2 regions of the Pseudodesulfovibrio halophilus DSM 5663 genome follow, and region 2 is predicted to be linked to the other one. Evidence: riboswitches for the same ligand, from Rfam matches in the RefSeq annotation. Region 2 holds a riboswitch; the other holds the start of a gene.
The links. Region 2 has a riboswitch for cobalamin ahead of BR24_RS07910 (ribonucleoside triphosphate reductase). Riboswitches for the same ligand answer to the same signal wherever they lie in the genome.

Region 1 (4,903 bases), on a different contig from region 2:
CTTCTGGCGTCTGGCGAGCACCTCGTCCACGCGTTTTTTTCTCGTATCAGTGATTTCGCGAACCATGGACGGCTCAATAGCCCGTCCCGCCGCGTCAGGCAAGAGAATAGATTTATAAAGAATAAGTCATTGACATTATTTTAACCATCGGGACATCATACCATAACGACATGGTTTTATAGCCCAACAGCCGGAGGAAACATGCGGGCATTGATAGTGGAAGACGAATTCCTGAGCCGCAAGGTTCTGAAATCGTTTCTCATGTCACTTTTTGAAGTAGACATAGTGGTCAATGGCCGCGAAGCCATAGAAGCCGTCAGACTCGCCATTGAAGAGAAACGCCCCTACCATCTGGTGCTCATGGACATCATGATGCCGGAAATTGACGGAATCGAAGCGCTTGCAGCCATACGCGACATGGAAAACCAACAGGAGGGGCCGCGCTCCAAGGTCATCATGACATCCGCGCTGGATGACCCCAAAACCGTTCTCAAGTCCTTTCACGAGGGTCAGGCCTCGGGGTATCTGGTAAAACCCGTGGACAAGGAAAAGCTCTTCAAGGAACTCGAACGAGTGGGTCTGCTCAAGCAATAGCCACGGAGATCGGCATGAGTGAAGACGATGCAATGGTCGACGAGTTCTTCTCGGAGGTCAACGACAAGTACTACCCCCAGGTGATGGAGGGGCTTGAACAGCTCGATTTCGGCCTGACTGAGGAAGGAATCGAGATCCTCGCCCGCCCTCTGCACACCATCAAGGGCGTCACCGGCTTCATGGCCGGGTTCGAGTACGCCTCGTCGTTCACGCACAAGGTCGAGGACTTCATGAAGAAGGTCCAGTCCGGCGAGGTTGCCGCGGAGCCCTCGAACATTGCGGTCCTCTCCGAATCCGTGAACATGATCTTTCAGGTGCTGGAACAGCTGCGCGACACGGGCCAGCCGGACGAGGACGAGACCCGCAGAATTCAGGAGCTCATCCGCGAAGCCACCGAGGGCGGCGGCGCCGGAGACGCGGGCCCCGAGGCGGCCGGAGTCGATGTCGAGGAGAAGGACGGCGTGACCGTCATCCGCGTCAAGGACCGTCGGGTTCACTTCGAGCCGCACCGCAAGCCAATCACCAGCGCCATCATTCAGGCCGGGGCAGGCACGCCCATCCTCATGGACATGGGCGAGGTCCTGACCTTCAACTCATCCTCGTGGGAGGCCATTGCCGAGTTGGTGGGCATCTTCGACATTTCCGTCTGCTGTCTCTCCCCCTCGTGCAAGGACGTCTTCTACTCGTGGGCCTTCGACAAGACCATCGCGGCCTTCGATGACGAGCAGGCATTTTTCAAAGGGCGCGAACAGCGCCAATGAGGTAACGAATGCGCGACGGCATCCGCGAATGCATTGAGGAATTCGAGAAACGCATCCTTGAGGCCGAGCAGGGCAAGGCTCAGGTGGTCGAGGCCATGGATATGATGGGCCTGAGCCACATGAAAGTCTCGTCCGCTCAGGTCATCGCCCTGCTCGACATGCTCTCCGACGGCATCACACCGATCTCGCAGGAGATCGTCACGGCGATGCTCGGCGTGACCGAAGCGCAGAAAAAATTTCTGATGTCGCTGGCGGGCATTCTCGACCTCGGTGCAGTGGAGACCAAGAGCGAAGAGGATATCGCCGAAGCGCAGGAAGCCGCCACCCGCGAGGACGCCGAGGCCGAAGCCGCCGCGGCGGCCGCCATGGGCGGGGAAGAGGTTGCCCCCTCCGATACCGGCGAAAAGGCTGACACCTCCGGTAAGCCCGAAGCCGGCGCCGGGCAGGCCCCCTCGCAGCCCAAGGAGGAAAAGCAGGCGCAGCCGCAGGCCATTTCCTCCATCCGCGTCGCCACGGATCGTCTCGACCGCGTCATCGAGCACGTGGGCAAGCTCATGGTCACGTACGCGGTCATCGCCCAGAGCAGCGGCAAGAACGCCCAGAAGACCTCCGCCAGCCTGCGCGAACTGGACACGGTCATCAACAAGCTCCAGAACGAGGTGGACGCCATCCGGCTCGTGCCTCTCAAGCAGATTTTCATGCCCATGCACCGGCTGGTGAAGAGCCTCTCCCAGAAGATCGGGAAGAAGCTCGAATTCGTCATCAAGGGCGAAGAGCTGGCGCTGGACAAAACCATCGTGGAGAGCCTCAACGAGCCGCTGGTGCACCTCTTGCGCAACGCAGTGGACCACGGCCTCGAAACGCCTGAGGAGCGCGAGGCGGCCGGAAAGCCCGACACCGGCTCCGTTCAGCTTTCCGCGTGGCGCAAGGGCGAAGAGGCCTTCATCGAGGTCCGCGACGACGGCAAGGGCCTCGACCCCGAACGTATTCATGCCAAGGCCGTCGAAAAGGGCATCGCCGACCCGGACAAGGAATATTCCGACAAGGAAATCCTTCAGTTCGTACTGGAGTCCGGCTTCAGCACCGCAGCGGAAGTCACCGACGTTTCCGGTCGCGGCGTTGGCATGGACGCGGTGGTCAACGCCATCCGGGTGGGGCTCGACGGCGACATCCGCATCGACAGCGAGCTGGGCAAAGGAGCCACCTTCACCATCGTCATTCCGCTGGACCGCTCCGCCAACGAAGGCATCGTGGACGCCATCATTACCAGACTGGGCGACGACGTCTTCATCATTCCCAGCCGCGACGTGATGGAAATCTACGTGCCAACGCGACAGGAAGTGGTCGAACTTCCTGACGGCCGCGAGACCGTGGATGTGCGCGGCGAAGTCCACTCCCTGCTGCGCCTCGGCGATTATCTGGACATCGAACCCAAGGTGGACGACATCGAAAAGGCCCAGTGCGTGGTGGTCCGCGTGGGCGAATACAAGGCCGCCATCCTCGTGGACGAAGTGCTCAAGCAGCAACAGGTTGTCATCACCCGCTTCACGGTCCCCGTGGAGGAAGTGTTCCACCTGCCCATTCTCGGCTTCGGCATGATGGGCGAATCCGACGCGCTCGTGGTGGACACCGAGGAATTGCTCAACAGCGCCGGGGAAGTCGGCCGTCAGGCTTGACATCGGCCGCGCAATCTCCTTATTTCAAAACCGCTTCAGGTGTCCGTAAGGACTTGATAGGGAATCCCGTGAGAATCGGGAGCGGACCCGCCGCCGTGACCCCCGCGAATCCCGTCCCCGAGTGAGCCACTGGAATCCGTTCCGGGAAGGCCGGGACAGGGAGGGGCAGCCGGAAGACCTGCCGAAGCCTGTCTCTGGTTCAGCCGGACGGCAACGGGGCTTTTGTCCGTTCGGAACACTTCTCGGGAAGCAAGCCCCTTCCGGCCATCTCTTTGCCGGGGGGTCTTTTCTTTCCAACAACCAAGCCCCTCCATTCCATGGAGGCTTTCATGCGCATCGCATCCCTTGTTCTGGCTCTCTGCCTGCTTTTCCCAGCGGCCGCTCTCGCGGGCCACTCCCACGCCGAAGGTCCGGCAAAGAAGGCCATTGTGCTCGCCGCGTTCGGCACCAGCTACCCCGAGGCGCTGCAGTCCATCCTGACCATTCGCGACAAGGTCGTGCAGGCCTTTCCCGAAATCCCCGTGCGCCTCGCGTTCACCTCGGACATCATCCGCAGGAAATGGCAGAAACGCGCCAGCGACCCGCAGTGGAGCAAGGACCATCCCGAGATTCCGCGTGACGTGCTGCACGTCAAGCACCCGCTGGCGACAATCGCCGACCTGCAGAACGACGGCTATCGCGACATCACCGTCCAGTCCCTGCACGTCTTCGCAGGCGAGGAGTTTCACGACCTGATCACGCTCGTGTCCTCCCTGCGCTCCATCCGCTCCCTCAAGCCGCGGCACCGGCCCTTCCAGCGCCTGAATCTCGGCCGCCCGGCTCTGGGTATGCCCGGCGAGCAGCATCCCTATACCGAGGACATCGACGAAGCGGTCAAGGCGCTGGCATCGGACGTAAAGGAGGCCAGAGAAGCCAACGCCGCCCTGCTCTACATGGGTCACGGCAACGACTACTTCTCCACCGGCATCTACGCGGAATTCGCCGCCGCCATGCAGGCGGAATACGAGTATCCCGTCTTCGTGGGCTGCGTGGAAGGGTACCCCTCCTTCGACCACGTGCTGCCCAAGCTGCGCGAATCCGGCAAGGCCAACGTACTCATGAAGCCCTTCATGGTGGTCGCAGGAGACCACGCCTCCAACGACATGGCGGGCGACGAGGACGATTCGTGGAAAATCCTGCTCAAAAAGGCGGGCTACAAGGTCAGGACACAGCTTCGCGGCCTCGGATCCGTGGACGGCTGGGCCGACCTGTATGTAAAAAATCTCAAGCAGGCCATGGAGTAACGGGCAGACCGTGAATCAAAACGCATCGGCAGCGGTCCGGGCGGTGCTGCTTCCGGCGGCACTGGGCGCGGCCCTCGCACTGATCGCGGCGGCATCCCTTGTCATGGGCTTCGTCGACATCCCCGCGGGCGACGCCCTCGGGATCGCGCTGGGCCTGCCCGGATTCGAAGCCGCGCCACAGATCCGGGCCATCGTCATGGACGTCCGGCTGCCGCGCATCCTGACCTCGGCCGGGGCCGGTTTCGGCCTCGGCGTGGCAGGCGCAGTCTTTCAGGGCGTGCTGCTCAACCCGCTTGCCGACCCCTTCACCCTCGGGGTGTCCTCCGGGGCGGCCTTCGGGGCGGCGCTGTGCCTCGTGCTCGGGCTGAGCTTTCTCGGCCCGGCCACGCTGCCCGCCTTCGCCTTCGCCGGAGCCTGTCTCACGCTTCTGGCCGTACTGTTCATCGCACGCGGCGACCGCTCCCGGTCCCCGGCAACGCTGGTGCTGGCTGGCATCATCACGGCCTCCATCCTGTCAGCGGGACTGAGCTTCCTGAAATATCTCGCGGACGAGCGCGTCTCCGCCATCATCTTCTGGCTCATGGGCAGC
Region 2 (4,903 bases):
TAGCCCACAACGCGTGTGTAGACTTCGGTCTCGTCGCCGCAGGTGGGGCAGGAGAAGTGCTCGCCGTAGATGTAGCCGTGATCGCGGCATACCGAGAAGGTCGGCGTGACCGAGATGTAGGGAATCTTGGTCTTGCTCATGGCCTTGATCAGGAACTGACGCACGCTCTCTTCGTCCGGGGCTGCCTCGCCGAGGAAGGTGTGGAACACCGTTCCGCCGTTGTAGAGCGTCTGGAGCTTGTCCTGATGCTCGAGAGCGAAGAACACGTCCGGGGTGACGCCCACCGGGAGCAGGGTGGAGTTGGTGTAGTAGGGAACGCCGTCGCCCGAAGCGTAGATGTCGGAGTAGAGCTCCCTGTCAATCTTGGCGAGGCGGTAGCAGGTGCCCTCGCCCGGGGTCGCTTCAAGGTTGTACAGGTGGCCGGTCTGTTCCTGGAAGTCCAGAACCAGCTGGCGCAGGTGATTGAGCACGCGTTCCATGAGTTTGCAGCCCGCATCGGTGTCCACGCCCTTCTTGAGCAGGTTCATGCAGGCCTCGTGGCCGCCGATGAGTCCGATGGTGGAGAAGTGGCCGTTGAAGCCGTTCTTCAGGTAGCGGCGCGAGAACGGGAACATGCCCGCCTCAAGGTTGTGTTCCACGACCTTGCGCTTGTACTCCAGCGAGTCGCGGGCCATCTCCGCGTATTCGGTGATGAGGTCGATGAAGTCGTCCTCGTTCTGGGCGAGGTAAGCCAGCTTGGGCAGGTTCAGGGTGACCACGCCGATGGAGCCGGTGAGGTCGCCCGCGCCGAACAGGCCGCCGGTTTTCTTGCGGATCTCGCGCAGGTCCATCTGCAGTCTGCAGCACATGGAGCGCACGTCCTCGGGGTTGAGGTCCGAGTTGATGAAGTTCTGGAAGTAGGGCGCGCCGTACTTGGCGGTCATCTTCAGCAGCAGCTTGCCTTCCTCGGACTCCCAGGGGAAGTCCTCGGTCACGTTGTACGTGGGGATGGGGAAGGAGAAGATGCGGCCATCGGCGTCGCCTTCGAGCATGACTTCGAGGAAGGCCCGGTTGATCATGGCCATTTCCTCGGCGTATTCGCCGTAGGTGGTGTCCTGGAACTCGCCGCCGATGATGACCGGCTCGTTGGCGATGTGGGACGGCGGCACGAAGTCGAATGTGAAGTTGGTGAACGGGCTCTGCCCGCCCCAGCGTGAGGTGGCGTTCAGGTTGTGCAGCAGCTTCTGGATCTGCTGCTTCACGGTGTGGAAGTCCAGACCGTCGTAGCGCACGAATGGCGCGAGGTAGGTGTCCACGTTGTTGAAGGCCTGCGCTCCGGCCCACTCGTTCTGCAGCGTGCCGAGGAAGTTGACGATCTGTCCGCAGGCGGCGTCAAAGTGCTTGGCCGGGGTGGACGAGCAGCGGTCGCGCAGATTGAAGCCCTCCAGCAGCAGGTCACGCAGGCTCCAGCCCGAGCAGTAGCCAGCCAGCCCGAAGGACAGGTCGTGGATGTGGAAGTATCCGTGGGTATGCGCCATACGGACTTCTTCGGGATATTTGTCCAGCATGTACCTCGCCTGAACCGATCCGGCCATGTGCAGGATCAGGCCCTGAAAGGAGTGGACCATGTTGGAGTTTTCGTTCACCCGCCAGTCGATGTTGTCGAGATAGCTTTCGGTGACTCCGGATATGTTCAGGAAGGATTCGTTCTGGGCGCGCATCTCGCGGCGTTTCTCACGGTAGATGATGTAGCGCTCCGCCACCTTGTACAGGCGGGCTTCCATGAGAACCTGCTGGACCATGTCCTGGACCATTTCCTGCTCGGGAACGTCCACGTTCCGGAGCTTCTGCTCGACCTTCTTGGCCAGCCGGGTGGAAAGCAGGGGGTCCTTGATGCCGCTGCCCTTGAGGGCTTTGAAGATGGCTTCGCCGACCCGTTTGGTCGACCAGGTTTCGAGGCATCCGTCGCGTTTGAGAATCTGAACCGGCATGTGTCTCTCTTGAAAACAGCGCTTCGCGGAAAGCTGAAAACGCCGGACCACGGTGGACGGCGTTTGACTGTTTTGCAGGGTTGCCCTTTCGGCGCGGACGGCTGAACCGACACGGCACGGCAACTGTTTTTCTATTATATGAACCAATCATGACCCTCGGCAAAGTCCGCGCTTCGCTTCGGGCTGGATACGCTTCAGGCAGGTTTTCTGGCTTTCCCCGTCAGGCCCGCCTTCCCGCTTTGCAGCAGTGGCTCATGGACCTTTCCTTTCCCTTTAGGGAGGGGGTTACAGCGGCGGGACCGCCCCGGATTTTCACCGGATTCCCTTTTGCGACCGGTAGGCCACCTGAAGGACATCGTGAACGCGCAAGAACCTAGCCCAAGCCCTTTTTCGAAGCAAGGGGTTGACTGTCCGTCATGAAAACTTCTTGGGCGATGTCGGCTTAGGTCGTCGTAATTCCGGGCAATAAAAATTGCCCAAAACAGACGGCTAAAAATATACCGCGCGCGTGTGAAATTTTTCTGGAGGCAGCTGAAACGGGTCTGGTGCTCAAGCCTGCCGATTCAGTTCATCCTGAATGGCGCGGCTGGTGGGCGTAATGCACAGCCCGCCGCGCGTGGTGCAGCGCAGCTCTGAGGGGAGCAGCTTTCCGGTTTCGCGCATGGCGACGATGACCTCGTCGAGCGGGATCACGGGATCAAAACCGCAAAGGACCATGTTGGCGGAAACAATTGCATTGGAGGCGGCCATGGAGTTGCGGTTGACGCAGGGCAGTTCCACCAGCCCCCCGATGGGATCGCAGATCAGCCCCATGACGTTCTGAAGGGCCAGACCGGCCGCGGCAAAGGACTGCTCCGCCGTGCCGCCCAGCAGCTGGGAAACCGCGGCGGCGGCCATGGCAGTCGAAGAGCCGATCTCTGCCTGACAGGCGCAGGTTTCGGCCGCAAACGTGGCCTGATGCGCGATGAAGACCCCGACAAGCCCGGCGGCGAGCATGGCCTCTGCCTGCTTCTCCTCGGAAAGCCCCAGCGATTCGGCGACGGAAAGCACCGCTGCGGGCAGCGTCCCGCAGGACCCTGCGGTGGGTGCGGCCACAACGATGCCGCCAGCGCTGTTGCACTCCATGACGGCGGTGGCAATGAGCATCCCCCGGTTCATGACGCCCAGGTCGGCGAGCTTCGTCTGCTGTGCGTTCAGGGCCATGTCTGCCGCGATCGGCTCCATGTAGCCGGTTTTGGGCAGGCCGCCGCGCAGTCCGGTTTCAGCGGAAGCGCGCATGAAGCGGATGATCTCCTTCATGCGCTCCATGATTTCGTTTCGACTCGCGCCGCTGGCCGCCGCTTCGTAGCGGATTGCCAGCTCCGCCGCGCTGATTTTTTCCGCACGGGCAGCGTTCAGCGCTCCTGCGGCGTCCATGAAGGGCATGTCATATTTGAAGCGACCGCCCATCGGCAGGATGCGCTCCATGATGGAGACGCGGCATTCGCCCTCGGTATCCATGGCGCCTGCGAGCTTGAGCAGCGAAGGGGGGAAGGGGGATTCGGATGAAAAATGGACGAAAAGCCCGTTGGGTCCATCTGCGGCGGTGAGGCGAGCACCGATGACTTCCGCTTCGGCCTCAAGCTCTTCCTGTCGTGACGGATCGGGACACTGTGCGGTCATTTCGTAAAAATCGCCGCGAATGGAGACGGGGTGGCCGTCGATTTCGCATATCTCGAACATGCCGCCGCCGGTGGAGACTGTAAGAAAGGTCTGTGTGCGGCCGCTGACGCCGGTTGCGGTGATGCGCGCGGCGTTGGGATGCGGCAGGTCCAGCGGTTCCGTGGTGAAACGGTAGTCCCGCCCGCGTTCCGTTGCGATGCGCAGGGCGTCGACGAGTTGTTCATGCTCGGGACCGAAGCCGAGAAGGCCGCCGACAAACCCCATGTCGGTCCGCTGGCCCTTGTACGTGGCGGGGTAGGCTCCGTCTTCCTTGAAGGCGATGGTGGCGCGCAGGATGTCCTCGCCCACAAGCTCGCGCACGGCCTTGCCGATGCGGGTGGGACCTGCGGTGTGGGAGCTGGATGGGCCGGTCATGACGGGGCCGAGGACGTCGTTGAAAATGCTGGCCGGGCGTGCGGTGTCGGACATGGCGATGTTCCTTGCGTGAAATCCGTGGCTGATAAAGTGACGGGGCTCCGTCGAAACGAAGCCCCGTCCGGGACATGGGTGGAGGGTGGTCAGCAACCACCCTGAATGTTTTTCATGCGGTCGCCGTATACCTTGGCAAGTCCTCCCGTGGAGGTCTCACGGTAGAGGCTCGGCAGATCGTGGCCCGTCTGCTTCATGACCTGCACCACCTCGTCGAATGGGATGCGATGACGTCCGTCCGAGAGATAGGCCATCTGAGCGCGGCTGAGGGCGCGGGACGAGGCGCAGGCGTTGCGTTCGATGCAGGGGATCTGGACCAGGCCGTCCACCGGGTCGCAGGTCAGGCCGAGATGATGCTCAAGGCCCATCTCCGCCGCATATTCGATCTGTCGCACCGAGCCGCCCATGATCTGCGTGGCGGCGGCCGACGCCATAGCGCACGCGGAGCCTACCTCGCCCTGGCACCCCACCTCGGCTCCGGAGATGGAGCCGTTCTGCTTGATGATGGTGCCGATGAGTCCCGCCGTGGCGAGGGCATGGAGAATCTCGTTCTCCGTCGGCTCCTGCGATTCGCGCAGGTAGTACAGCACCGCCGGGACGATGCCCGCCGCGCCGCAGGTGGGGGCGGTGACGATGGTCCCGCCGCCCGCGTTTTCCTCGGAGACCGCCAGCGCGTAGGCGGTGACCTTGCCGGTCTGCTGGATGTCGGGGCCGGAGAGCTTGGCTTTCTTGTAATAGCTCCATGCCTGCCGCTTGAGGCCGATGCTTCCCGGCAGCACGCCCTGTGTGTCCAGTCCGCGGCG

Region 1: another riboswitch for cobalamin. It lies ahead of BR24_RS00870 (sirohydrochlorin cobaltochelatase); the one in region 2 lies ahead of BR24_RS07910 (ribonucleoside triphosphate reductase).

The regions. Positions count from the first base shown of each region.
Region 1 is NZ_JCANTV010000002.1:83,553-88,455, reverse strand. Features, by position in the region: gene BR24_RS00890 (TrmH family RNA methyltransferase) at 1-66, opposite strand, end outside; gene BR24_RS00885 (response regulator) at 202-594, shown strand; gene BR24_RS00880 (Hpt domain-containing protein) at 609-1,355, shown strand; gene BR24_RS00875 (chemotaxis protein CheA) at 1,364-3,031, shown strand; cobalamin riboswitch at 3,051-3,231, shown strand; gene BR24_RS00870 (sirohydrochlorin cobaltochelatase) at 3,361-4,314, shown strand; gene BR24_RS00865 (FecCD family ABC transporter permease) at 4,325-4,903, shown strand, end outside.
Region 2 is NZ_JCANTV010000010.1:230,245-235,147, forward strand. Features, by position in the region: gene BR24_RS07910 (ribonucleoside triphosphate reductase) at 1-1,970, opposite strand, end outside; cobalamin riboswitch at 2,151-2,334, opposite strand; gene BR24_RS07915 (L-serine ammonia-lyase, iron-sulfur-dependent, subunit alpha) at 2,520-4,100, opposite strand; gene BR24_RS07920 (L-serine ammonia-lyase) at 4,190-4,903, opposite strand, start outside.